Regions from separate parts of the Bordetella genomosp. 10 genome, predicted to be linked through region 3. Evidence: predicted binding sites of a transcription regulator. Region 3 holds the regulator's gene; each other region holds the start of a gene.
The links. The regulator LexA, encoded in region 3, represses DNA repair genes until DNA is damaged. The targets are predictions, from matches to a motif close to ACTGTATNNNNATACAGT.
Positions count from the first base shown of each region.

Region 1: the regulator LexA is predicted to act here: its motif matches at 4,228-4,245, upstream of CAL29_RS20805 (ATP-dependent helicase).
Region 2: the regulator LexA is predicted to act here: its motif matches at 3,106-3,123, upstream of recA (recombinase RecA).

Region 1 is NZ_NEVM01000005.1:1,026,813-1,034,619, reverse strand. Features, by position in the region: gene CAL29_RS20825 (TRAP transporter large permease) at 1-1,229, shown strand, start outside; gene CAL29_RS20820 (glycosyltransferase) at 1,482-2,657, shown strand; gene CAL29_RS20815 (DUF72 domain-containing protein) at 2,675-3,580, opposite strand; gene CAL29_RS20810 (PA2169 family four-helix-bundle protein) at 3,609-4,058, opposite strand; gene CAL29_RS20805 (ATP-dependent helicase) at 4,361-6,448, shown strand; gene CAL29_RS20800 (hypothetical protein) at 6,459-6,704, opposite strand; gene CAL29_RS20795 (DUF72 domain-containing protein) at 6,822-7,760, opposite strand.
Region 2 is NZ_NEVM01000005.1:564,536-572,342, forward strand. Features, by position in the region: gene metE (5-methyltetrahydropteroyltriglutamate--homocysteine S-methyltransferase) at 1-52, opposite strand, end outside; gene CAL29_RS18820 (LysR family transcriptional regulator) at 164-1,096, shown strand; gene recX (recombination regulator RecX) at 1,124-1,648, opposite strand; gene recA (recombinase RecA) at 1,927-2,991, opposite strand; gene CAL29_RS18835 (response regulator transcription factor) at 3,336-4,025, shown strand; gene CAL29_RS18840 (sensor histidine kinase) at 4,141-5,517, shown strand; gene CAL29_RS18845 (MFS transporter) at 5,689-7,320, shown strand; gene CAL29_RS18850 (hypothetical protein) at 7,712-7,807, opposite strand, start outside.
Region 3 is NZ_NEVM01000002.1:426,801-434,607, reverse strand. Features, by position in the region: gene uvrB (excinuclease ABC subunit UvrB) at 1-1,058, opposite strand, end outside; gene CAL29_RS11350 (amino acid aminotransferase) at 1,134-2,339, shown strand; gene lexA (transcriptional repressor LexA) at 2,742-3,389, shown strand; gene lon (endopeptidase La) at 3,555-6,005, opposite strand; gene clpX (ATP-dependent Clp protease ATP-binding subunit ClpX) at 6,194-7,492, opposite strand; gene clpP (ATP-dependent Clp endopeptidase proteolytic subunit ClpP) at 7,592-7,807, opposite strand, start outside.

The DNA.
Region 1 (7,807 bases), on a different contig from region 3:
TCTTCGCCGGAGTTCCCATCGCTTTCTGCTTCGGCCTGGCCACGTTCGGCTACCTGGCCCTGACCACCAGCACGCCCATGATGGTGGTGGTGGGACGCATGGACGAGGGCATGTCGCACCTGATCCTGCTGGCCGTGCCGCTGTTCGTCTTCCTCGGCCTGCTGATCGAGATGACCAGCATGGCGCAGCGCATGGTGGCCTTCCTCGCCAGCCTGCTGGGGCACGTGCGCGGCGGCCTGTCCTACGTGCTGATCGGCGCGATGTATCTGGTGTCGGGCATCTCCGGCGCCAAGGCCGCGGACATGGCGGCGGTGGCCCCCGTGCTGTTTCCCGAGATGCGCAAACGCGGCGCGCAGGATGGCGACTTGGTGGCGCTATTGTCGGCCACCGGCGCGCAGACCGAGACCATACCGCCCAGCCTGGTGCTGATCACCATCGGTTCGGTGACCGGCGTGTCGATCACCGCGCTGTTCACCGGCGGCCTGCTGCCCGGGCTGGTGCTGGCGCTGATGCTGTGCGTGGTGGTGTGGCGGCGCAGCCGGCGCCAGGAACGCGCGCCGGAGGGCCGCGCGAGCGGCGCCGAAATCCTGCGCACGCTGGTGATCGCCTTGCCGGCGCTGGCCTTGCCTTTCGTCATCCGCGCCGCGGTGGTGGAGGGCGTGGCCACGGCCACCGAGGTGTCGACCATCGGCATCGTGTATTCGATACTGATCGGCCTGCTGGTCTACCGCCGCTTCGACTGGAGGCGCCTGTGGCCCATGCTGGTCGACACCGCCTGCCTGTCGGGATCCATCCTGCTGATCATCGGCGCCGCCACGGGCATGGCCTGGGCGCTGACGCAGTCCGGCTTCTCCAGCCAGTTGGCGCAACTGATGGCGGGACTGCCCGGCGGCGCGGCCACCTTCATGGCGGTGTCGATCGTCGCCTTCGTCATCCTGGGCAGCGTGCTGGAAGGCATTCCGGCCATCGTGCTGTTCGGGCCGCTGCTGTTCCCGATCGCGCAGCAGATGGGCATCCACGAAGTGCACTATGCCATGGTGGTGATCCTGGCGATGGGCATCGGCCTGTTCGCGCCGCCCTTCGGCGTGGGCTACTACGCGGCCTGCGCCATCGGCCGGGTCTCGCCCGACCGCGGCATGCGCGCCATCGTGGGATACCTGGTATCCATCGCCCTGGGGCTGATCATCGTGGCCGCCGTTCCCTGGCTGTCCATCGGCTTCCTCCGCTAGGCCCACGCCCGGAAGGCCCGCGCCCGGCGCGAGTTTGTAAACGGCAGTAAAGCGCTACGCGCCGTCCCCTTTTTATCGCAGGAGGGGACGGCGCCGCGCGCGCCGCGCCGCCCGTTTCACCGAAAACCACTCCGCAGTCTTTTGTCACGCCCCTGCCATATCGCCGCAGGGGGCGGCTGTCATCATGCCGGGATGGCAAGGGCCGTCGGCGGGACGGCAGCGGGACGGCAGCGGGACGCAGCGGGGGGCGCGATGAAGGTCTTGTACACCAACTTCCACACCAGCAGGGGGACCGGCGGGCACACCAGCTACGTGCTGAGCCTGGCGCGCGCGCTGGCGCGCCGCCACGAGGTCCTGGTCGCGGCGCCGCCGGGCAGCGCCCTGCATCGGCGCGCCGGCGAAGTGCCGGGCGTGCGGGTGTATGCCCAGTCCTTTCCGAACCGCTTCTATCGCCTGTTCCAGGCCGCCTTGCGCCTGCGCGGCGTGATCGCGCGCGAGCGGGTGGAGCTGGTGCACGTGAACGGATCGGCCGACCACCGCCTGGCCATCCTGGCGACGCTGGGCATGGGCGCGCAGCGTCCGCGCATCGTCTTCACCAAGCACAACGACCGTCCCATCTCCCGCTTCGGCGGCTGGCTGCGCGCCAGCTTCGGCACGGACCACGCCATCGGCGTCTGCGATTTCGCCTGCCGCATGCTGGCGGACAGCCCGTACCAACGCTGCCCGCTCAGCACCATCGGCAACGGCGTGGACACGCGCTATTTCGCGCCGGACGCGCCGGGCGGCGAGGCGGGCGCCTTGCGCGCGCGGCTGCTGCGCCGGCCGGGCCGCCGCTTCCTGCTGGGCAGCAATGCCGGCACCGACGACTACAAGGGATGGCTGGACATGGTCGAGGCCGTGTCGCGCCTGCCGCCGGCGCTGCGCGACCAGGTGCAGATCGCCCTGGCCGGCGCGCCCCTGTCCGACATCCAGCGCGCCCGCATCGACGCGCTGGGCATGCGCGAGCACGTCACCTGGGCCGGCAGGCTGGAGGACGTGCGGACCTTCATCGGCGCGCTGGACATGGGTTTCGTGCTTTCCTACCGCGTCGAGACCATCTCCTTCGCCTGCCGCGAAATGATGGCCATGGGCAAGCCCGTGGTCGTCTCTTCCCATGGCGGCCTGCCGGAGAACATCACGCCGTATGTCGACGGCTGGGTGGTGCCGGAGCGCGATGCCGGCCATCTCGCGCGCCTGCTGGAGCATCTGCTGGCGCGGCCGGCCCTGCTGCCCGAGGCGGGCGCGGCCGCGCGCCGCAAGTGCGAGCAATCCTTCCGCCTCGACCGCTTCGTCCAGTTGACGGAGCAGGCCTATGCGCGCGCGCTGGGCCGGGAAGCGCTGGCCTCCCCCGCGCAGGGCGGGCTCGGCGACGCTTCCGCCGCGCGCTGACCGGATTGCGGTCCTCGTCACCTCGCCTGCAATGCCGCGATCAGGCCCTGCGCGTTGCGCATGCCCTGGTCTTCGAAGTTCGTGTTCAACACCACGTGGGTCTCGCGCACGCGGCGCGCGAGTTCGCGGACCTGCCGCGCCAGCTCGGCCAGTTCCTCGGGGGTGTATTCGTACTGGAATCGGCTGGAGGAGGCCGCGCCGCGGCTGTTCCAGGCTTCGGTATTGCGCCCGTGCAGGCGGACGACGGCGAGGTCGTCGCGCGTGGCCTGCCACACCGCCGGCACCGTGTTGTCGTGGCCTTGCGGCGCGTCGACCACGGTATGCGCCGCGCCCAGGCCGCGCAGGAAGTCCAGGGTCGAGGCCCGCGCGGCGGCGCCTTCGTACCAGCCGGCGTGGCGCAGCTCCACGGCGGCGACCAGGTCTTCCTCCATGTGCGCGGCGCAATCCTGTATGCGCAGCATGCCGCGCCGGTCGGGCCGGATCCAGGGCGGGAACTGGAAATGCACGGCGCCCAGCTTGCCGCTCATGCGCAGGGGATCGAGCGCGATCAGGAAACGGCGCCAGGTCTCCTCGCGGATCTCCGCCGGAAGCTGGTCCGCGTACACCACCGTATCGGGATCGGCGGGCGGCAGTTCGCGCCGCAGGTCGGGATCGAGCGCGCGCAGCGGCGTCTGGTGCCCGGTGAACAGGCGGAAGGACTTGATGTTGAAAACGAAATCCGCCGGCGTGCGCTCGGCCCAGGCCTGTGCCTGGCGCGGGTCGGGCAGGGCATAGTAGGACGCGTCGATCTCGGCCAGCGGGAAGCGCGCGGCGTAGTAGCGCAGGCGCCCGGCGGCGTCGTCGCGCAGCGCGGGCGGATAGAAGCGGCCGCAAGCCAGCAAGGTCCTGTCCGTCCAGGACGCGGTGCCTACCCGTATTGACATCGTCGCCGTCCGCTCCCGCCGCCGTCCGTCAGGCGCTCGCGCGATAGCGGTCGTGCAGGCCGCGGATCTGGTCGTGATGGCGCATCAGGCTGGTGTACTGGCGTTGGATCAGGTCGCGGATGTCCTCCGGCAGCGGCTCGCGCAGGGCGTCGGCGTAGTGGCCCTTGGCGATGTCCTCGCCGCGTTCGCATTCCTGCAGGATGTCGGCGTCGCTGCGCGAGGCGATGGCCGCCTTGAGATGGACCCATCCGCGATGCACGGCGGCGGTCACGTGGCCGCCGGTTTCCGGCGTGCCGCCCAGCCGGCTGACCAGGGCCTGCAGTTCCTCGGCGTTCCTGCCGCACGCCTCGGCCCGCTCCTGGAACAAGGTGCGCAGGTCGGGATCCTGGGTGTCCTGGGCGGCGGCGAGAAAGCCTTTCTCACCGTCCTTGGACGTCTCGACGAGATCATTGAGCAGTTTGACGATACGGTCGGCCATGGAAGTCTCCTTGTCCGGATGCCGCGGGGTCCGCGATGCATGGCGCCGCCCCGCCGAGGCCATGCTGCCAGAAACCCTGTTTTCAGGGGTCAAGCTTTCAGACGGCAGGCTTTCAAAGGTCAAGCTTTCAACAAGTTGCAAGCGACGTTCCCGGGTATTGTTACCGTCGTCTGGATGTATATCCAGTATTATGCCTGCTGTCCGCCCCCCGCGTCCTTGCATTCTCCGCCTTTCATTCCGGCCTTCGTTCAGCATCTGGCGTTCGCCCGCCCTGGCTTCTCCTTTCATCTTCCCCTTTCCGCATGTCCGAGTCCTCCCCGCCCGCCGACGCCACGCCGCCCCATCCCCTGGACGGGCTCAACCCGCAACAGCGCGCGGCGGCCGAGCATGGCGCCGGCGCCGAGCCCGCCGGCCCCTTGCTGGTGATCGCCGGGGCCGGCTCGGGCAAGACCAGCACGCTGGCGCACCGGGTGGCGAATCTGATCCTGCACGGCGCCGACCCGCAACGGATACTGCTGCTGACGTTCTCGCGCCGCGCCGCCGTCGAGATGGAACGGCGCGTCGGTTCGGTATTGCGCAAGGTCATGAACATGCGGGCCGGGCAGACGCCGCCCTCGCTGCCCTGGGCCGGCACCTTCCACGGCATCGGCGCGCGCCTGCTGCGGGATTGCGCCGGCCGCATCGGCCTGTCCGAGAGCTTCACCATCCACGACCGCGGCGATTCCGAGGACATGATGGGCATCCTGCGCCACGAACTCGGCTACAGCGCCACGGAGTCGCGCTTCCCGCTGAAGGGAACCTGCCTGTCGATCTATTCGCGGGTGGTCAATAGCCAGGCGCCCCTGGGCGAGGTGCTGCAGCAGGCCTTTCCCTGGTGCGCGCAATGGGAAGACGCGCTCAAGCGCCTGTTCCGCGCCTACGTCGAGGCCAAGCAGGACCAGCAGGTCCTGGACTACGACGACCTGCTGCTGTACTGGGCCGAGATGCTGGGCCACGAGGCCATCGCCGCCGACGTCGGCGGCCGCTTCGACCACATCCTGGTCGACGAATACCAGGACACCAACCGCTTGCAATCCGCCATCCTGCTGGCGATGAAGCCGACCGGCCAGGGCCTGGTGGTGGTGGGCGACGACGCGCAGGCCATCTATTCCTTCCGCGCGGCCACGGTGCGCAACATCCTGGATTTTCCCGGCCAGTTCGCGCAGCCCGCGGACGTCATCACGCTGGACCGCAATTACCGCTCGACCCAGCCCATCCTTGACGCGTCCAACGCCGTCATCGGCCTGGCGCGCGAACGCTACGCCAAGAACCTGTGGACCGACCGCGCGTCCTCCAGCAAGCCGCAACTGGTGAGCGTCAGCGACGAAGCCGGCCAGGCGCGCTGGGTGGCCGACCAGGTGCTGGCGCAGCGCGAGGCGGGCGCCGCCCTGAAGTCGCAGGCCGTGCTGTTCCGCGCCTCCGGTCATAGCGCCGCCGTCGAGCTGGAGCTGACGCGGCGCAACATCCCCTTCGTCAAGTTCGGCGGGCTGCGCTTCCTGGAAGCGGCGCATATCAAGGACCTGCTGGCCTTGCTGCGCTGGGCGCAGAATCCGCGCGGGCGGCTGGCGGGTTTTCGCGTGGCGCAGTTGCTGCCCGGCGTCGGGCCCGCCACGGCGGCGCGCCTGCTGGACGACATGGGCCAGGCCCCGGATCCGCAGGCGGCGCTGGCGGCCTTCAAGCCGGGCGCGGCGGCGCGCGACGAATGGGGCGGCCTGGTCCAGGCCTATGCGGATCTCCGCGCGCCGGGCCTGCGCTGGCCCGGCGATCTCGACATCGCCCTGCGCTGGTACGGGCCGCAACTGGAACGGCTCTACGAGGACGCGCGGGTGCGCAAGGCCGACCTGGACCAGTTGGCGCGCATCGCCGCCGGCTATGGCAGCCGCGAGCGTTTCCTCACCGAACTGACGCTGGATCCGCCGGACGCCACCAGCGGCGAATCCGGCGTGCCGCTGCGCGACGAGGACTACATGATCCTGTCGACCATCCACTCGGCCAAGGGCCAGGAATGGAAGTCGGTCTACGTGCTGAACGTGGTGGACGGCTGCATCCCCTCCGACATGAGCACCGGCAGCGCCGAGGAAATCGAGGAAGAGCGCCGGCTGTTGTACGTGGCGATGACGCGGGCCAAGGAAAACCTGCAATTGATCGTGCCGCAGCGCTTCTACGTGCATCAGCAGACGGGCATGGGCGACCGCCATGTCTACGGCTCGCGCACGCGCTTCATCCCCGAGTCCCTGGCGCCGCTGTTCGAGGCCATGCCCAAGGCGCCGCCCTTGCCGCCGCTGCGCGCCCGCGAAAACGCGCCCGTCGCCAGGATAGACGTGGGCGCGCGATTGCGGAAGTTGTTCTAGCGGGCGCCGTTCAACGCTTGGTCTGGCTGCCCGGCTTGAGCTTCCAATCCTTGTCGTCCTTGGGCGTGGAGACCTCGCGGTCGGCCTTCTCGGCGACGCTGGGCGAAATGGGATCGCTGGCCGGAAAGGATTCCTCCACGGCTTCGTCCAGCGCTTCCTGGTAGGTAGGCACCTTGTCTTCCGGCCGCTGGGCGGTGCCTTCATGGCGCCGTTTGCGGGCTTCGGATTCGTGGTCCTTGCGATGGGATTCGGTCATGATCTACCTCCTGTGCCTTGCTGGCATCGTTTTCCGTCACGGGTCCGCGGGCGAGCCTGCCGCGGGCATGCCTCTCGGAAGCATGCTTCCTTTTCGAAGCAAACCGCGTGCCGCGCTTCAATCCCCCGCCGGCGGTTCGGGCGCCATGGGCAGGCCCAGGGCCTGCATCAGCGCGCGCGCATCGCGCGGCGCCATCACTTTCACGTCGTTGTCGAAATAACAGTAGACGTCGCGCGGACCGGCCGACGGAGCGTCGGCTTTCCTTGCGCCGGCGCGCTTCGCATCGTCCGCCAGCCGCGGGCGCGGCCCGGGATGGCCGTCGGCCCAGGCGCGCAGGCGCCGCGCCCATTCGGCGATGGCGCGGCGGCCGTAGCCGCTGCTGTACAGGGCCTTGTCGCCGTGCAGCCTGGCGTAGGCGAAATCGGCGGTGGCGTCTTCCAGCCAGGGCCATTTGCCGGCCGTGTCGGCGGTCACCAGCGCCACGTTGTGCGCCCGCAGCAGGGCGATGAATTCGGGCGTGGCGAAACTCTCATGGCGGATTTCCACGGCATGCCGCAGGGGACGGCGCGGACCGGCGCGGGGAATGCCGATCTGCCTGACTTGCGGGCCGTGGCGCCGGGCCAGCCGCGCGGCCGCCTGGGTGTCGCGCGGCAAGAGGTCCAGGAAAGGCTCGAAACGCGCGCGGTCCCAGCGCATGCCCGGCGGAAACTGCCACAGTATGGGCCCCAGCTTCTCGCCCAGCTCCAGCACGCCCGACGCGAAGAAATTGCCCAGGGGTTCCTCGATGTCGCGCAGGCGGCGCGTATGCGTGATGTAGCGCGGCCCCTTCACGCTGAAGACGAAGCCGCGCGGCGTGGCGTCGCGCCAGGCGGCAAAGCTGGAGGGACGCTGCAGGGAGTAGAAGGTGCCGTTGATCTCCACGGTGCAGAACTGGTGCGCGGCGTAAGGCAGCTCCTGCGCCTGGGGCAATCCCGGCGGATAGAAACGGCCGCGCCAGGGCGCGTAGCGCCAGCCGGAAATGCCGATGCGCAGAGCAGGGGGAGAGTGGGCGGCCATGGATGCTCCTTCGGATCGAAAAGGGCTGTCAGGGAGGGCCGTCAGGG
Region 2 (7,807 bases), on a different contig from region 3:
GTTCGCGTTGGGCGCCGATACGCGGGAAACCCAGATTATGAATGATCGTCATGATATTTAGAAATAAAGAGAGGCCCGTTCAAGTTCCTGCATTGTGCGCGCAAAGCGACTTGAGGCAAAATCAATCTCTGCATTCATTTCATGAAATCGGTTCATACAAACCATGCTGGAAATCCGCCACCTCGAAACGCTGGCCGCCATCCGCGACGGCGGCAGCCTGCTGGAAGCCGCCGAGCGGCTGCACCTGACGCAATCGGCGCTGTCGCATCAACTGCGCGAACTGGAAGGCAGGCTGGGCACGCCGTTGCTGAATCGCCGCACCCGGCCGGCGCGGCTGACCACGGCGGGCCTGCGCGTGCTGGCCCTGGCCGACGAGGTGCTGCCGCGCGTGCGCGCCACCGAGCGCGAACTGCAAAGGCTGGCCGCGGGACGCACGGGACGCCTGCATATCGCCATCGACTGCCATTCCTGCTTCCAATGGCTGATGCCGGCCCTGGACGCCTTCCGCGCGCAATGGCCCGAAGTGGCGCTGGACCTGTCGGCGGCGTTCTCCTTCGCCCCCCTGCCCGCCCTGGTGCGCGGCGACCTGGACCTGGTGATCACCTCCGACCCGCAGCCGCTGGAAGCGCTGGAATACGAACCCCTGTTCACCTACGAAGTGGTGCTGGCGCTGTCCGAAGCCAATCCCCTGGCCAACGTGCGCTACGTGCAGCCGGAACAATTGGCCGACCAGGTGCTGGTCACCTATCCGGTGGACCGGCAACGGCTGGACGTCTTCACGCGCTTCCTGGATCCCGCCGAGGTCGAACCGGCCGGGGTGCGCAAGGCGGAGCTCACGCCCATCGTCGTGCAGTTGGTCGCCAGCAACCGCGGCGTGGCGGCCCTGCCGAACTGGGCGCTGACGGAATACCTGGACCAGGGCTGGCTGCGCGTGAAGCCCCTGGGGCCGCAAGGCGTGTGGAGCACCCTCTACGCGGCCGTGCGGTCCGAGGATATGGATGCCCCGTATATCAAGGACTTCCTGAAAATCGCGCGCGACGTGTGCTTCCGCAACCTGACGGGCATCAAGGCCGTGCAGCGGGAAAGCAAGGGATGAAGGCGCGGCGCGGCTTGCCCGGCGGGCTTATTCGTCGTCGCCGCTTTCGCCCAGGATGCGGCGTATGACGTCGTGCGCGAACCCCCGCCCCGCCAGAAAGCGCGCCTGCTTGGCATAGGCGGCCCGATCGGCCCGGGCCGGCCGCTCGCCGAAACGTTTTTCCCACACGGCGCGGGCGCGTTCGTATTCGGTGGCGCGCAGGTTCTGCTGCAACTCGCCGACCTCGGCCTCGGCCACCCCTTTCGCGCGTAATTCCTGCACGATGCGGGCCGTTCCCTGGCGCTCGGCGCGCCGGTGGACCAGGCTCTGCGCGTAGCGCGCGGTGGACAGCCACCCTTCCCGCTCCAGGTCGTCGAGGACTTTTTCGAGATCGTCGTCGGCCTCGACATAGGAGGCCAGCTTGCGCGCCAGTTCCGCGCGGGCATATTCGCGGCGGGACAGGAAGCCCACCGCGCGGGCCTTCAGGCTGGGGCCACGGCGCGCCGCCGGGGCGGCTGGGGTAGCCAACGCGCCGGCATTGCCATCACGCGCCCCATCGCCTTCAACTTCAATAAAGGGATCGCCGGCCTCGCCGCCATGACGCGCGCCAGCGGTATCGCGGCCCGTCCTGACGCTTCCGGCTCGGCCGCGCGCCGGCGACCGCGATTGGGCGCGCAATTCCGAGGTCCGGGTGTAGACCTCGCCGGCGTCGCTCCCCTCGTCCTCGACACTCCCGGCCGCGGAGGACCTCCCCCGCGCCAGTTGCTCGAAGCCGCCGTCGTCATCGTCCGCGGCGCCGGACCGTCCGGCCCGGCGCGGGCGCGAAGGTCCAGTTCCCCAGACCATGGGACTCAATCCTCTTCGGCTTCCGCCTCGCTGGCGGCGAAGGTATTGACGCGGCTGACGACGCCCTGGTTCTCGCGCACGCGATTCTCGATTTCCAGCGCCATTTCCTTGTGCTCTTTCAGGTACTCGCGCACATTGTCCTTGCCCTGTCCGATGCGTTCGCCGTTGTAGCTGTACCACGCGCCCGACTTGTCGACCACGCCCGCCTGCACGCCCAGGTCGATGATTTCGCCTTCGCGCGAGATGCCCGAACCGTACATGATGTCGAATTCGGCCTGCTTGAACGGGGGCGAAACCTTGTTCTTCACCACCTTGACGCGGGTTTCGTTGCCGATGACCTCGTCGCCCTTCTTGATGGAGCCGATGCGGCGGATGTCCAGGCGGACCGAGGAATAGAACTTCAGCGCGTTGCCGCCGGTGGTGGTTTCGGGGTTGCCGAACATCACGCCGATCTTCATGCGGATCTGGTTGATGAAGATCACCATGCAGTTGGTGCGCTTGATGGTGGCGGTGAGCTTGCGCAGCGCCTGGCTCATGAGGCGCGCCTGCAGGCCGGGCAGCGAATCGCCCATTTCGCCTTCGATTTCCGCCTTGGGCACCAGCGCCGCCACCGAGTCGATGACGATCAGGTCGACCGAGCCGGAACGCACCAGCGCATCGGTGATCTCCAGGGCCTGTTCGCCGGTGTCGGGCTGCGAAATCAGCAGGTCCGTGAGGTTGACGCCGAGCTTGGACGCGTATTGCACGTCCAGCGCGTGTTCCGCGTCGACGAAGGCGCAGGTGCCGCCCAGCTTCTGCATTTCGGCGACGACCTGCAGGGTGAGCGTGGTCTTGCCCGACGATTCCGGGCCATAGATTTCGATGACGCGGCCGCGCGGCAGGCCGCCGACGCCCAGGGCGATGTCCAGGCCCAGCGAACCGGTGGAGACGACCTGGATATCGTGTTCGACCTCGTTGTCGCCATAACGCATGATCGAACCCTTGCCGAACTGCTTTTCGATCTGCGAGAGCGCGGCGGCCAATGCCTTGGCTTTTTCGGCGGCGGCGGCCTTGCTGGTTTTGTCGTCCATGAGGTGTGTCCTGTCCTGAGTGCGGATGTGAATTTGGGGCGAGTGCGAGCCGCTGGGCGGCTGTGGCCCGGGCACTGGCCCGTTTCGCGAAGGTGGATTATGGCATTGGATTCTACTGGATAAAAATCCAGTGTGACAAGTCCCTCCCCAAGCTCCGCCTCAGGCCTCTTCCCCGCCCCCTCCCCGGGCGACGCCGCCACCCACCCGCGGCCCGTGTATTCCCGGTATGGGCAAGCCCGGCCCGCCATGCCAGAATCGCACCGGAGACAAAGACCGGGCCACGAACCCGGTTTCCGTCCTGGCTGCGACCCGATCAATAACCAACAGATAGCGAGCCCGGTCCCATGCGTATTCTGATTGCCGAAGACGACAGCATCCTGGCCGATGGCCTGTCGCGCTCCCTGCGCCACGGCGGCTATGCCGTGGACGCCGTGCGCGACGGCATGGCCGCCGACCTGGCGTTGAGCGCCCAGGCCTTCGACCTCCTCATCCTGGACCTGGGCCTGCCCCAACTGGCCGGCCTGGAAGTCCTGCGCCGCCTGCGCTCGCGCAACTCCCACCTGCCGGTGCTGATCCTGACCGCCGCCGACAGCGTCGAGCAGCGCGTCAAGGGCCTGGACCTGGGCGCGGACGACTATATGGCCAAGCCCTTCGCCCTGTCCGAACTGGAGGCGCGCGTGCGCGCCCTCACCCGGCGCGGCGCCGGCGGCGGCGCCACGCTGGTGCGCCACGGCAGGCTGGTGTTCGACCAGACCGGGCGCGTCGCCACGGTGGACGACCAGACGCTGGACCTGTCGGCGCGCGAAGTGAGCCTGCTGGAGATACTGCTGATGCGCAGCAGCCGCATGGTCAGCAAGAACCAGCTCGTGGACCACCTGTGCGAATGGGGCGAGGAAGTCAGCACCAACGCCATCGAGGTCTACGTGCATCGCCTGCGCAAGAAGCTGGAGCCCAGCGGCGTCAAGATCATGACGGTGCGTGGCCTGGGCTATTGCCTCGAACGGGAGCCCGGTGCGAGTTTTCTCCCGAACTGAATCCGCGGCGCCGGCGCCCCTGAACCAGGAAGCCCTGGAGGTGCTGCGCGCCGGCGCGCGCGGCCCCAGCTTCCGGCCGCCGCGCCGATCCCTGCTGGGCGAAATCCTCGACTGGATGCTGGCGCCGCTGTTCCTGCTATGGCCGATGAGCGTCGCCATCACCTACGTGGTGGCGCAGCACATCGCCGACGTGCCCTACGACCGGTCGCTGGCCAACACGGTGAATCTGCTGGCGCACCAGGTCCGCGTGATCGACGGCAAGGCGGCCCTGCCGATGAACGACACCCTGCGGCAGGCCTTGCGCGCCGACGAGACCGCCAGCCTGTTCTGGCTGGTGGTCGACGGCCAGGGCCGCTACGTGGCGGGCGATCGCGGCCTGCCGCTGCCCAAGACCGCCGTCCCGGCCGAGCCCGGCGCCGTGCGCTTCGAGGACGACAGCCTGCGCGGCTTCGCCATCCGGGTGGCCCATACGCGCGTCCAGACCGATCCCGGCGAGGCCGGCCCGGTCACGGTGCTGGTGGCCGAAACCGGGGAGAAGCGCGCGCAACTCGCCAACGAAATCATCAAGGGCGTCATCATCCCGCAGTTCATGGTGCTGCCGATCGCGGTGCTGCTGGTGTGGTTCGGCCTGTCGCGGGGCGTGGCGCCGCTGAACGCCCTGCAACAACGCCTGCGCGCGCGCCGGCCCGACGACCTGTCGCCCATCGACGAGCGCGCCGCGCCCACCGAAATCGCGCCCCTGGTCGGCGCCATCAACGACCTGCTGGACCGCCTGTCGGCCACGGTGCAGACCCAGCGCCGCTTCGTCGCCGACGCCGCGCACCAGTTGAAAACGCCGCTGGCCGGCCTGCGCACCCAGGCCGAGCTGGCCCTGCGCGACGCCAGCGCGGACGAAATGCAGGCCAGCCTGCGGCAGTTGGTGACCGGGTCCGAACGCGCCACCCGGCTGGTGAACCAGTTGCTGCTGCTGGCGCACGCGGAGAATCCCGCCGCCGTGGGCATGACGCCCATCGACCTGGCCGAGGTCGCGCGCGAGCAGACCACGCAGTGGGCCCCGCACGCGCTGGCCCTGCGCACCGATCTCGGCTTCGAGGACCCCGACGGCGCGCTGCCCATCGCGGGCAATCCCATCCTGCTGGGCGAGCTGCTGAACAACCTGCTCGACAACGCCCTGCGCTATACGCCGCGGGGCGGCCACATCACGGTGCGGGTGCGGCGCCAGGGCGATTTCGCCTTGCTGGAGGTGGAGGATTCCGGCCCCGGCATCGCGCCGGCCGAGCGGGACCGGGTCTTCGACCGCTTCTACCGCGTGCTCGGGTCGCCCGCCGACGGCAGCGGCCTGGGCCTGGCCATCGTCCGCGAGATCGCGGGCAAGCATGGCGCCGCCGTGGCCATCGCCGACAACCCCGATCCGGGCCGCGCCACGCCGGGAACCCGTTTCACGGTCACGTTTGATTTACATAAAGAAACATCTTTACCCTGGCATGGCTGACAAACGTCAGACCCTCGTCAGCCTCGCGGCCTAACTTGCAGCCTGACCCGGATCGACAACCGTCGGCCGGGATAAAGAGCACGGCGCCCGATCGCCGGCCATTTTCGAGGAGACATCATGAGCACAGCATCCATGCCGCGCGCCGGGGGAGGCATGGCGGCCCCGCCCGCCATGACCCGCAACGAACGCAAGGTGATCTTCGCGTCGTCGCTGGGCACCGTATTCGAGTGGTACGACTTCTATCTCTACGGTTCGCTGGCGCCGATCATCGCCATGCACTTCTTTTCGGGCGTCAATCCCACCGCGGGCTTCATCTTCGCGCTGCTCGCCTTTGCCGCCGGCTTCGCGGTCCGCCCGTTCGGCGCGCTGGTGTTCGGCCGCCTGGGCGACCTGGTCGGACGCAAGTACACCTTCCTCGTCACCATCGTCATCATGGGCCTGTCGACCTTCCTGGTCGGCCTGCTGCCCAGCTACGGATCCATCGGCATCATCGCGCCCGTCTGCCTGATCGTCCTGCGCCTGCTGCAAGGCCTGGCGCTGGGCGGCGAGTACGGCGGCGCGGCCACCTACGTGGCCGAACACGCGCCCATGGGCCGCCGCGGCTTCTACACCAGTTGGATCCAGACCACCGCCACGGTGGGCCTGTTCCTGTCGCTGCTGGTGATCCTGGCGGTGCGCAGCTACGCCGGCGAAGACGCGTTCCGCGACGCCTGGGGCTGGTGGCGCGCGCCCTTCCTGCTGTCCTTCGTCCTGCTGGCGATCTCGGTGTGGATCCGCATGCAGTTGAGCGAATCTCCCACCTTCCAGCGCATGAAGGACGAAGGCAAGACCTCGAAGGCGCCGCTGACCGAATCGTTCGGCCAATGGAAGAACCTCAAGGTCGTCATCCTGGCGCTGCTGGGGCTGACCGCCGGCCAGGCCGTGGTCTGGTACACGGGGCAGTTCTACTCGCTGTTCTTCCTGACGCAGACGCTGAAGGTCGACGCCAACACCGCCAACATCATGATCGCGGTGGCGCTGCTGATCGGCACGCCCTTCTTCGTGATCTTCGGCGCGCTGTCCGACCGCATCGGCCGCAAGCCCATCATCATGGCCGGCTGCCTGCTCGCCGCGCTGACCTACTTCCCCCTCTTCCAGGGCATCACGCACTTCGCCAATCCGGCGCTGGAAAAGGCGCAGGCCAACGCCCCGGTGACGGTCATGGCCGATCCCGCCGCCTGCTCCTTCCAGTTCAATCCGGTGGGCACGTCGTCGTTCACCAGTTCCTGCGACGTCATCAAGTCCTTTCTGGCGCGCAACTCGGTGAACTACAAGAACGAGGCCATCCCGGCGGGCTCGGTCGCCAAGGTGCGCATCGGCAACGACGAATTCACCGCCTTCGAAGGCGCCGGCATACCGGCCGCGGACTTCAAGGCCAAGGTCGCCGACATGGACAAGACGCTGACGACGGCGATCCGCGCCCACGGCTATCCGGCCAAGGCGGACCCCGCGCAGTCGAACAACGTCATGGTGGTGGTGCTACTCGCCATCCTGGTGATCTACGTGACCATGGTGTACGGCCCGATCGCCGCCATGCTGGTGGAAATGTTCCCGACCCGCATCCGCTACACCTCGATGAGCCTGCCCTATCACATCGGCAACGGCTGGTTCGGCGGCTTCCTGCCGCCCCTGGCCTTCGCCATCGTGGCGGCCACCGGCAACATCTACGACGGCCTGTGGTATCCCATCGTCATCGCGGCGATGACCCTGGTCATCGGCACCCTCTTCATCCGCGAGACCAAGGACGTCGACCTGAACGATTGATCGCCAAGGCGCGCCTCGCGCGCGCCGGACCGTTCCCCTGCCGGGCAGGATGCTGCACCTGCCTGGCCTTGGAAGCTCCCTCCGGGAGCTTTTTTTTCGCGAGTTTCGTCGAAAAAAAACGGCCCGCCTAAGCAGGCAGGGCCGTTACGGGAGCACACGATGTCGCGCTGTTTAAGGCTCGCGGGGAGCGCGGCATCGGTGTCAGAGGGCGTTCATGCAGTCAGGGGACAGGGGGATCAATCGTCCTCCGACAGGTCGCATGACCGTCTTCCGAACCGGCAGTCTAGTTTCCCGCCTCTGACACAGTCCTGAAAAATCCAAAAGGAGAACAATCTCATTCCTGGCGTCCCGGCGCTGGCATCCCGGCGCCTCCTTCGCGAGCGCGCAAGGCCTAGCGCCGCATGCCCGCGCCGACCACGACCACGCCCACCACGATGGCCGCGATGCCCGCCCAGCCGGGGATGGGCACCGACTTTTCCGTCTCCGC
Region 3 (7,807 bases):
ATGGTGACGTGGCTTTCGTCGATGAACATCAGGGCGTCGGCCGGCAGGTAGTCGATCAGCGTGGGCGGCGGCTCGCCGGGGGCGGCGCCGGACAGATGGCGCGAGTAGTTCTCGATGCCTTTGCAAAAGCCCAGTTCCTGCAGCATTTCCAGGTCGAACCGGGTGCGCTGCTCCAGCCGCTGGGCTTCCACCAGCTTGCCCTCGTCGATGAAAAGCTTGGAACGCTCGCGCAGCTCTTCCTTGATGGTCTCGATGGCGCGCAGCACGGTATCGCGCGGCGTGACGTAATGCGACCCCGGATAAACGGTGAAGCGCGGCACCTTCTGCCGCACCTTGCCGGTGAGCGGATCGAACAGCTCCAGCGTTTCCACCTCGTCGTCGAACAAGGTGACGCGCAGCGCCAGCTCGGCGCTTTCCGCCGGGAAGATGTCGATGGTCTCGCCGCGCACGCGGAACACGCCGCGGGCGAATTCGGCGTCGTTGCGGGTGTACTGCATGGAGACCAGGCGGGCGAGGATCTCGCGCCGCGACACGCGGTCGCCGGCGCGCAGGATCAGCACCATGGCGTGGTAGTCGCCCGGATTGCCGATACCATAGATGCACGAAACCGTACCGACGATGACGGTATCGCGGCGCTCCAACAGGCTCTTGGTGGCCGACAGCCGCATCTGCTCGATGTGCTCGTTGATCGACGAGTCCTTTTCGATGAACAGGTCGCGCGTGGGCACGTAGGCTTCGGGCTGGTAGTAGTCGTAATACGAGACGAAGTACTCGACCGCGTTGCGCGGGAAGAACTCGCGCATCTCGGCATAGAGCTGCGCCGCCAGCGTCTTGTTCGGCGCCAGCACCAGGGCCGGCCGGCCCAGACGGGCGATGACGTTGGCCATGGTGTAGGTCTTGCCCGAGCCCGTCACGCCCAGCAAGGTCTGGTACATCAGACCGTCCTCCACGCCTTGCGTCAGCGCCTCGATGGCATTGGGCTGATCGCCGGCCGGCGGATAGGGCTGGTAGAGCTGGAAAGGGCTGTCGGGGAATTCGATGAATCCGGGAGAGGACATGCTAGACTGTCCGAGGGAAACCCCTGATTATCCGCCGCACTGTCCGCTGCGTCCACCCTTCCTCCGTTCGATCCGATGAGCACTCTTTTCGACTCCGTAGAGCTAGCACCCCGCGACCCCATTTTGGGCCTGAACGAGCAATACAACGCCGACACGCGTCCCGGCAAGGTCAACCTCGGGGTTGGCGTGTATTACGACGACAATGGCCGCATCCCGCTGCTGGCCGCGGTGCGCAAGGCGGAGACGGCTCGCATCGAGGCGGCCGCCGCGCGCGGCTACCTGCCGATCGAAGGGATCCCGGGCTACAACAAGGGCGCGCAGACCCTGCTGCTGGGCGCCGACTCGCCCCTGGCCGCCGAAGGCCGCGTGCTGACGGTGCAGGCCCTGGGCGGCACCGGCGCGCTGAAGATCGGCGCCGATTTCCTGCGCCAGTTGCTGCCGGGCGCCAAGGCCTACATCAGCGATCCGAGCTGGGAAAACCACCGCGCCCTGTTCGAGCGCGCCGGTTTCACCGTTGAAAACTACGCCTACTACGACGCCGCCACCCGCGGCCTGAATTTCGAAGGCATGCTGGCCAGTCTGAAGGCCATGCCGGCGCAAAGCGTGGTCGTGCTGCACGCCTGCTGCCACAACCCGACCGGCGTGGATCCCACCCCCGAGCAGTGGAAGCAGATCGCCGCGGTCGTCAAGGAACGCGGCCTGGTGCCCTTCCTGGACATCGCCTACCAGGGCTTCGGCGAAGGCCTGCAGGAAGATGCCGCGGTCGTGCGCCTGTTCGCCGACCTGGACATCACCATGCTGGTCAGCTCCTCGTTCTCGAAGTCGTTCTCGCTGTACGGCGAGCGCGTCGGCGCGTTGACGGTGGTCGCCGGCAACAAGGACGAAGCCACCCGCGTGCTGAGCCAGCTCAAGCGCGTGATTCGCACCAACTACTCCAACCCGCCCACCCACGGCGGCACGGTGGTCGCCTCGGTCCTCAACTCGCCCGAGCTCTTCGCCCTGTGGGAAGAGGAACTGGCCGGCATGCGCGACCGCATCCGCCTGATGCGCGCCCAACTGGTGGAGAAGATCAAGGCCGCCGGCGCCAGCCAGGACTTCAGCTTCGTGCTCAAGCAGCGCGGCATGTTCTCCTATTCGGGCCTGAACCCGGCCCAGGTCGACCGCCTGCGCGAAGAGCATGGCGTGTACGCCGTGGCCAGCGGCCGCATCTGCGTGGCCGCGCTGAACAGCGGCAACATCGACAAGGTCGCCAACGCCATCGCGGCCGTGCTGAAGGGCTGAACCCCCGCGTGCCGGGCCGGCGCGGACCTGCGCCGGCCCGGCGCGGCTGAAAAAAGGCCCCCACGCCGCGCGGCTGCGCCGCTTGCTGCCCCCCGAGGGGGCGCTTTTCATCTTGGGAGCGGCCCGGCGCGGCTGAAAAAAGGCCCCCACGCCGCGCGGCTGCGCCGCTTGCTGCCCCCCGAGGGGGCGCTTTTCATCTTGGGAGCGGCCCGGCGATGAAAAAAGGCCCCCACGCCGCGCGGCTGCGCCGCTTGCTGCCCCCCGAGGGGGCGTTTTTCATCTTGGGAGCGGCCCGGCGATGAAAAAACGCCGCTGGAAAAAGGCTTGCATTTCCAAGCTGCGTCCCCCAAAATTCAGGGCTGTATATCCATACAGCCCGAAGATTTCCTGGGAGACGGACGCATGGCCACCAAACTCACCGAACGTCAGCAGCAGATTCTCGATCTGATCCGCCAGACGGTCGCCAGCACCGGCTTCCCCCCTACCCGCGCCGAAATCGCGCAGGCCCTGGGGTTTCGTTCGCCCAATGCCGCGGAAGATCACCTGAAGGCATTGGCGCGCAAGGGCGCCATCGAACTCACCGCCGGGGCGTCGCGCGGCATACGCCTGAAGGAAGCCCCCACGGGCGTGCAGGCCATGCTGCCCCTCCCTGCCCTCGCCCAACTGATGCTGCCGCTGGTCGGCCGCGTCGCCGCCGGCAGCCCCATTCTTGCGGCCGAACACGTCGAACGCGACGTCGGCGTCGATCCCGGCCTGTTCGCGCAACGTCCCGACTACCTGCTCAAGGTGCGCGGCATGAGCATGCGCGACGCCGGCATCCTCGACGGCGACCTGCTGGCGGTCAAGAAAGCCGGCGAGGCGCGCGACGGGCAGATCGTCGTGGCGCGCATCGACGACGACGTGACGGTCAAGCGCCTGCAGCGGCAAGGCGGCCGCATCCAGTTGCTGCCGGAGAACCCGGATTTCGAGCCCATCGTCGTGCGGAACGGCCAGGACTTCGCGTTGGAAGGCATCGCCGTGGGCCTCATCCGGACGCAGGCGCTGCACTGAGTGGCGGGCGATGTAAACGGACAAGCCGAAGAAGCCAAACGAGCCAACGAACAAGCCAACAAACAAGCCGCATCAACAAGAAAGCCGCATAAACAAAAAGGCGAACCGCATATACGGTTCGCCTTTTTGCTTGGCCGGGGCCGGAGCCCCTGCCTCCCGCATCAATCAATGCTTGGTCACGGGATCCGCGCTTTCGCTAGCGGGCTGGGCCGAGACCAGAGGCTTGTCCTTGGACTCTTCCTCGCTCAGCGGCTCGGGCATGCGTTCGAGCGCCAATTCCAGGACCTTGTCGATCCAACGCACCGGCACGACTTCCAGGTGGTTCTTGACGTTGTCCGGAATCTCCGCCAGATCCTTGACGTTTTCCTCGGGGATCAGCACGGTCTTGATGCCACCGCGGTGCGCGGCCAGCAGCTTTTCCTTCAAGCCGCCGATGGCCAGCACCTCGCCACGCAGGGTGATCTCGCCCGTCATGGCCACGTCCGCGCGCACCGGAATGCCCGACAAGGCCGACACCATGGCCGTGGTGATGGCGATACCCGCGGACGGACCGTCCTTGGGCGTCGCGCCTTCCGGCACGTGCACGTGCATGTCGCGCTTCTCGAACACGCTGTCGGCAAAGCCCAGGCGGCGGGCGCGCGAGCGCACCACCGTGCGGGCCGCCTCGACCGATTCCTTCATCACGTCGCCCAGCGAACCGGTGCGCTGGATGGCGCCCTTGCCCGGCATGTCGGCGACTTCGATGGTCAGCAGATCGCCGCCCACTTCGGTCCAGGCCAGGCCGGTCACCTGGCCCACCTGGTTTTCCTTCTCGGCCATGCCGAAGGTGTAGCGGCGCACGCCCAGGTAGTCGTTGAGGTTGTCCGCCGACACGACCACGCCCTTGGCCTGCTCCGCCTCGCCCTTGCCGGCCGCGGCATCGCGCTTGGTCAGCAGTTCCTTGACCACCTTGCGGCAGATCTTGCCGATTTCGCGCTCCAGCGCCCGCACGCCGGCTTCCCGGGTGTAATAGCGGACGATATCGCGCAGGGCCGATTCCTCGACCGACAGTTCGCCATCCTTCAAGCCGTTGTTCTTCAGCAGCTTGGGCAGCAGGTGGTCGCTGGCGATATGCACCTTCTCGTCTTCGGTGTAGCCCGAAAGGCGGATGACTTCCATCCGGTCCAGCAGGGCCGGCGGAATGTTCAGCGTATTGCTGGTCGCCACGAACATCACGTCCGACAGGTCGAAATCGACCTCGACGTAGTGGTCCTGGAAGGTGTGGTTCTGTTCCGGGTCCAGCACTTCCAGCAGCGCTGACGAAGGATCGCCGCGGAAGTCCATGCCCAGCTTGTCGATTTCGTCCAGCAGGAACAGCGGATTGCGCACGCCCACCTTGTTCATGTTCTGCAGGATCTTGCCCGGCATGGAACCGATGTAGGTGCGGCGATGGCCGCGGATCTCGGCCTCGTCGCGCACGCCGCCCAGCGCCATGCGCACGAACTTGCGGTTCGTGGCCTTGGCGATCGACTGGCCGAGCGAGGTCTTGCCGACGCCCGGAGGGCCGACCAGGCACAGGATAGGCGCCTTGACCTTGTCCACGCGCTGCTGCACGGCGAGATATTCGAGGATGCGTTCCTTGACCTTCTCCAGGCCATAGTGATCGTCATCCAGCACCGACTCGGCGTTGGAAATGGAGTTGTTGACCTTGCTCTTCTTGCGCCACGGCAGATTGATCAGCGTGTCGATGTAGTTGCGCACCACGGTGGCCTCGGCCGACATGGGCGACATGAGCTTGAGCTTCTTGAGCTCGGCGTCGGCCTTCTTGCGCGCGTCCTTGGGCATACGGGCGGCGAGGATCTTCTTTTCGAGCTCCTCGATGTCCGCGCCCTCTTCGCCTTCGCCCAGTTCCTTCTGGATGGCCTTGACCTGTTCGTTCAGGTAGTAGTCGCGCTGGCTCTTCTCCATCTGCTTCTTGACGCGGCCGCGGATACGCTTCTCCACCTGGAGAATGTCGATTTCCGTTTCCAGTTGCGTGAGCAGGCCTTCCAGGCGCTCGGCGGTGCCGAAGATTTCCAGCATCTTCTGCTTCTGCTCGAGCTTGAGCGGCAGGTGCGCGGCGATGGTGTCGGCCAGGCGGCCGGCGTCGTCGATGCCCGCCAGCGAGGTCAGGATCTCGGGCGGGATCTTCTTGTTCAGTTTTACGTACTGCTCGAACTGCGCCACGATGGCGCGGCGCAGGGCTTCGGTTTCCGAACCCTGGGCGGTGTCCTGCTCGATGGGCACCACTTCGCAGGTGAAATGCGAATCGACGTCCTCGATGCGGGTGATGCGCGCGCGCTGCGAGCCTTCCACCAGCACCTTCACGGTGCCGTCGGGCAGCTTGAGCATTTGCAGGATGCCGGCCACGCAGCCGATTTCATAGACGTCCTCGGGCGAGGGATCGTCCTTGCCGGCGGACTTCTGCGCCACCAGCATGATGCTTTTGCCGGCCTCCATGGCCACTTCCAAGGCCCGGATGGAACGGGGACGCCCCACGAACAGCGGAATGACCATGTGCGGAAACACCACGACGTCGCGCAGCGGCAGCAACGGCAGGTCGATAGGTTCGGAAGGCAAGGTCTGAGTGCCAGACATAGAGTAGTCCTCGGTATGACGAGTCGGAGATGATGCTATCGTCGCGCCCGAGGGAACGACCCTGTCAAACATCTGTTACGACCGATATGGGAACGATAGCTTAATTTTCAAGCCCGCGGTCCAGCCCCGGCTAAATGAATGAAAAAACCCGTAGAACACTACGGGTTTTTTTCAACGTGTCCAGGAACTTAGGCCGCCGCGTCGCGGACTTCGCCCCGCTCCGGCTTGGCCGGCTGGCTGGCCTCATCCGCATAGATGAGCAAGGGCTGGCCGTCGCCGTCGATGACGTTGTCGTCCACCACCACCCGGCTGACGTTGCCTTGCGACGGCAGCTCGTACATGGTGTCCAGCAACGCCGACTCTAGGATGGAACGCAGGCCGCGGGCGCCGGTCTTGCGCTTGAGCGCCTTGCGCGCGATGGCCTTCAGCGCGGCCGGACGCACGTCCAGTTCCGCCCCTTCCATCGCGAACAGCTTCTGGAACTGCTTGAGCAGCGCGTTCTTGGGCTCGGTGAGGATCTGCACCAGGGCGGCTTCGTCCAACTCGTCCAGGGTGGCGACCACCGGCAGGCGGCCGACCAGCTCGGGAATCAGGCCGAACTTGATCAGGTCTTCCGGCTCGGCTTCGCTGAACAGTTCGCCCACGCCGCGTTCGGACTTGGCCCGCACCGAGGCCGAAAAGCCGATGCCGGACTTCTCCGTGCGGTCGCGGATCACCTTTTCCAGGCCATCGAAGGCGCCGCCCACGATGAACAGGATGTTGGTGGTGTCCACCTGCACGAAATCCTGGTTCGGATGCTTGCGGCCGCCCTGCGGGGGCACCGAGGCGACCGTGCCTTCGATCAGCTTGAGCAGGGCCTGCTGCACGCCCTCGCCCGACACGTCGCGGGTGATGGACGGGTTGTCCGACTTGCGCGAAATCTTGTCGATTTCGTCGATGTAGATGATGGCGCGCTGCGCCTTCTCGACTTCGTAATTGCAGTTCTGCAGCAGCTTCTGGATGATGTTCTCGACGTCCTCGCCGACGTAGCCCGCCTCGGTCAAGGTGGTGGCGTCGGCCATGACGAAGGGCACGTTCAGCATGCGCGCCAGCGTCTGCGCCAGCAGCGTCTTGCCCGACCCGGTGGGGCCGATCAGAAGGATGTTGCTTTTCGACAGCTCGACCTCGTCGCCCTTGAGCTCGCCGTGGCGGATGCGCTTGTAGTGGTTGTACACCGCGACCGCCAGCATGCGCTTCGGGCCGGTCTGGCCGATCACGTACTGGTCGAGGAAAGTCTTGATTTCGGCCGGCGTCGGCAGCTCCGAACGGATGGCCGCCCGCGCCGTGGCCTGCGCCTCTTCACGAATGATGTCGTTGCAGAGGTCTATGCATTCGTCGCAGATGAATACCGACGGTCCCGCAATCAGCTTGCGGACTTCGTGCTGGCTCTTGTTGCAGAACGAGCAGTGCAGGACCTTTGCGTCTGCCGATCCCTTTTTTTCAGGCATAAATATCTCTGGTGACGGCGGACGGCCGTTCAACGGTCGTCCGCCCTACGCTGGCTCGAAAAATATGGCGGCTTGGTCCAGGACCCGCGGAAAAAAACCTTAGCGCTCTTCCGAACGCGAGGCCAGGACCTTGTCCACGAGTCCATACGATACCGCATCTTCCGCCGACATGAAGTTGTCACGCTCCGTGTCTATTTCAATACGTTCGATGGGCTGGCCGGTGTTATCGGCCAGGATGCGGTTCAGCCGGCTGCGGAGGTCCAGGATCTCGCGCGCCTGGATCTGGATGTCCGTGGCCTGCCCCTGGGCGCCGCC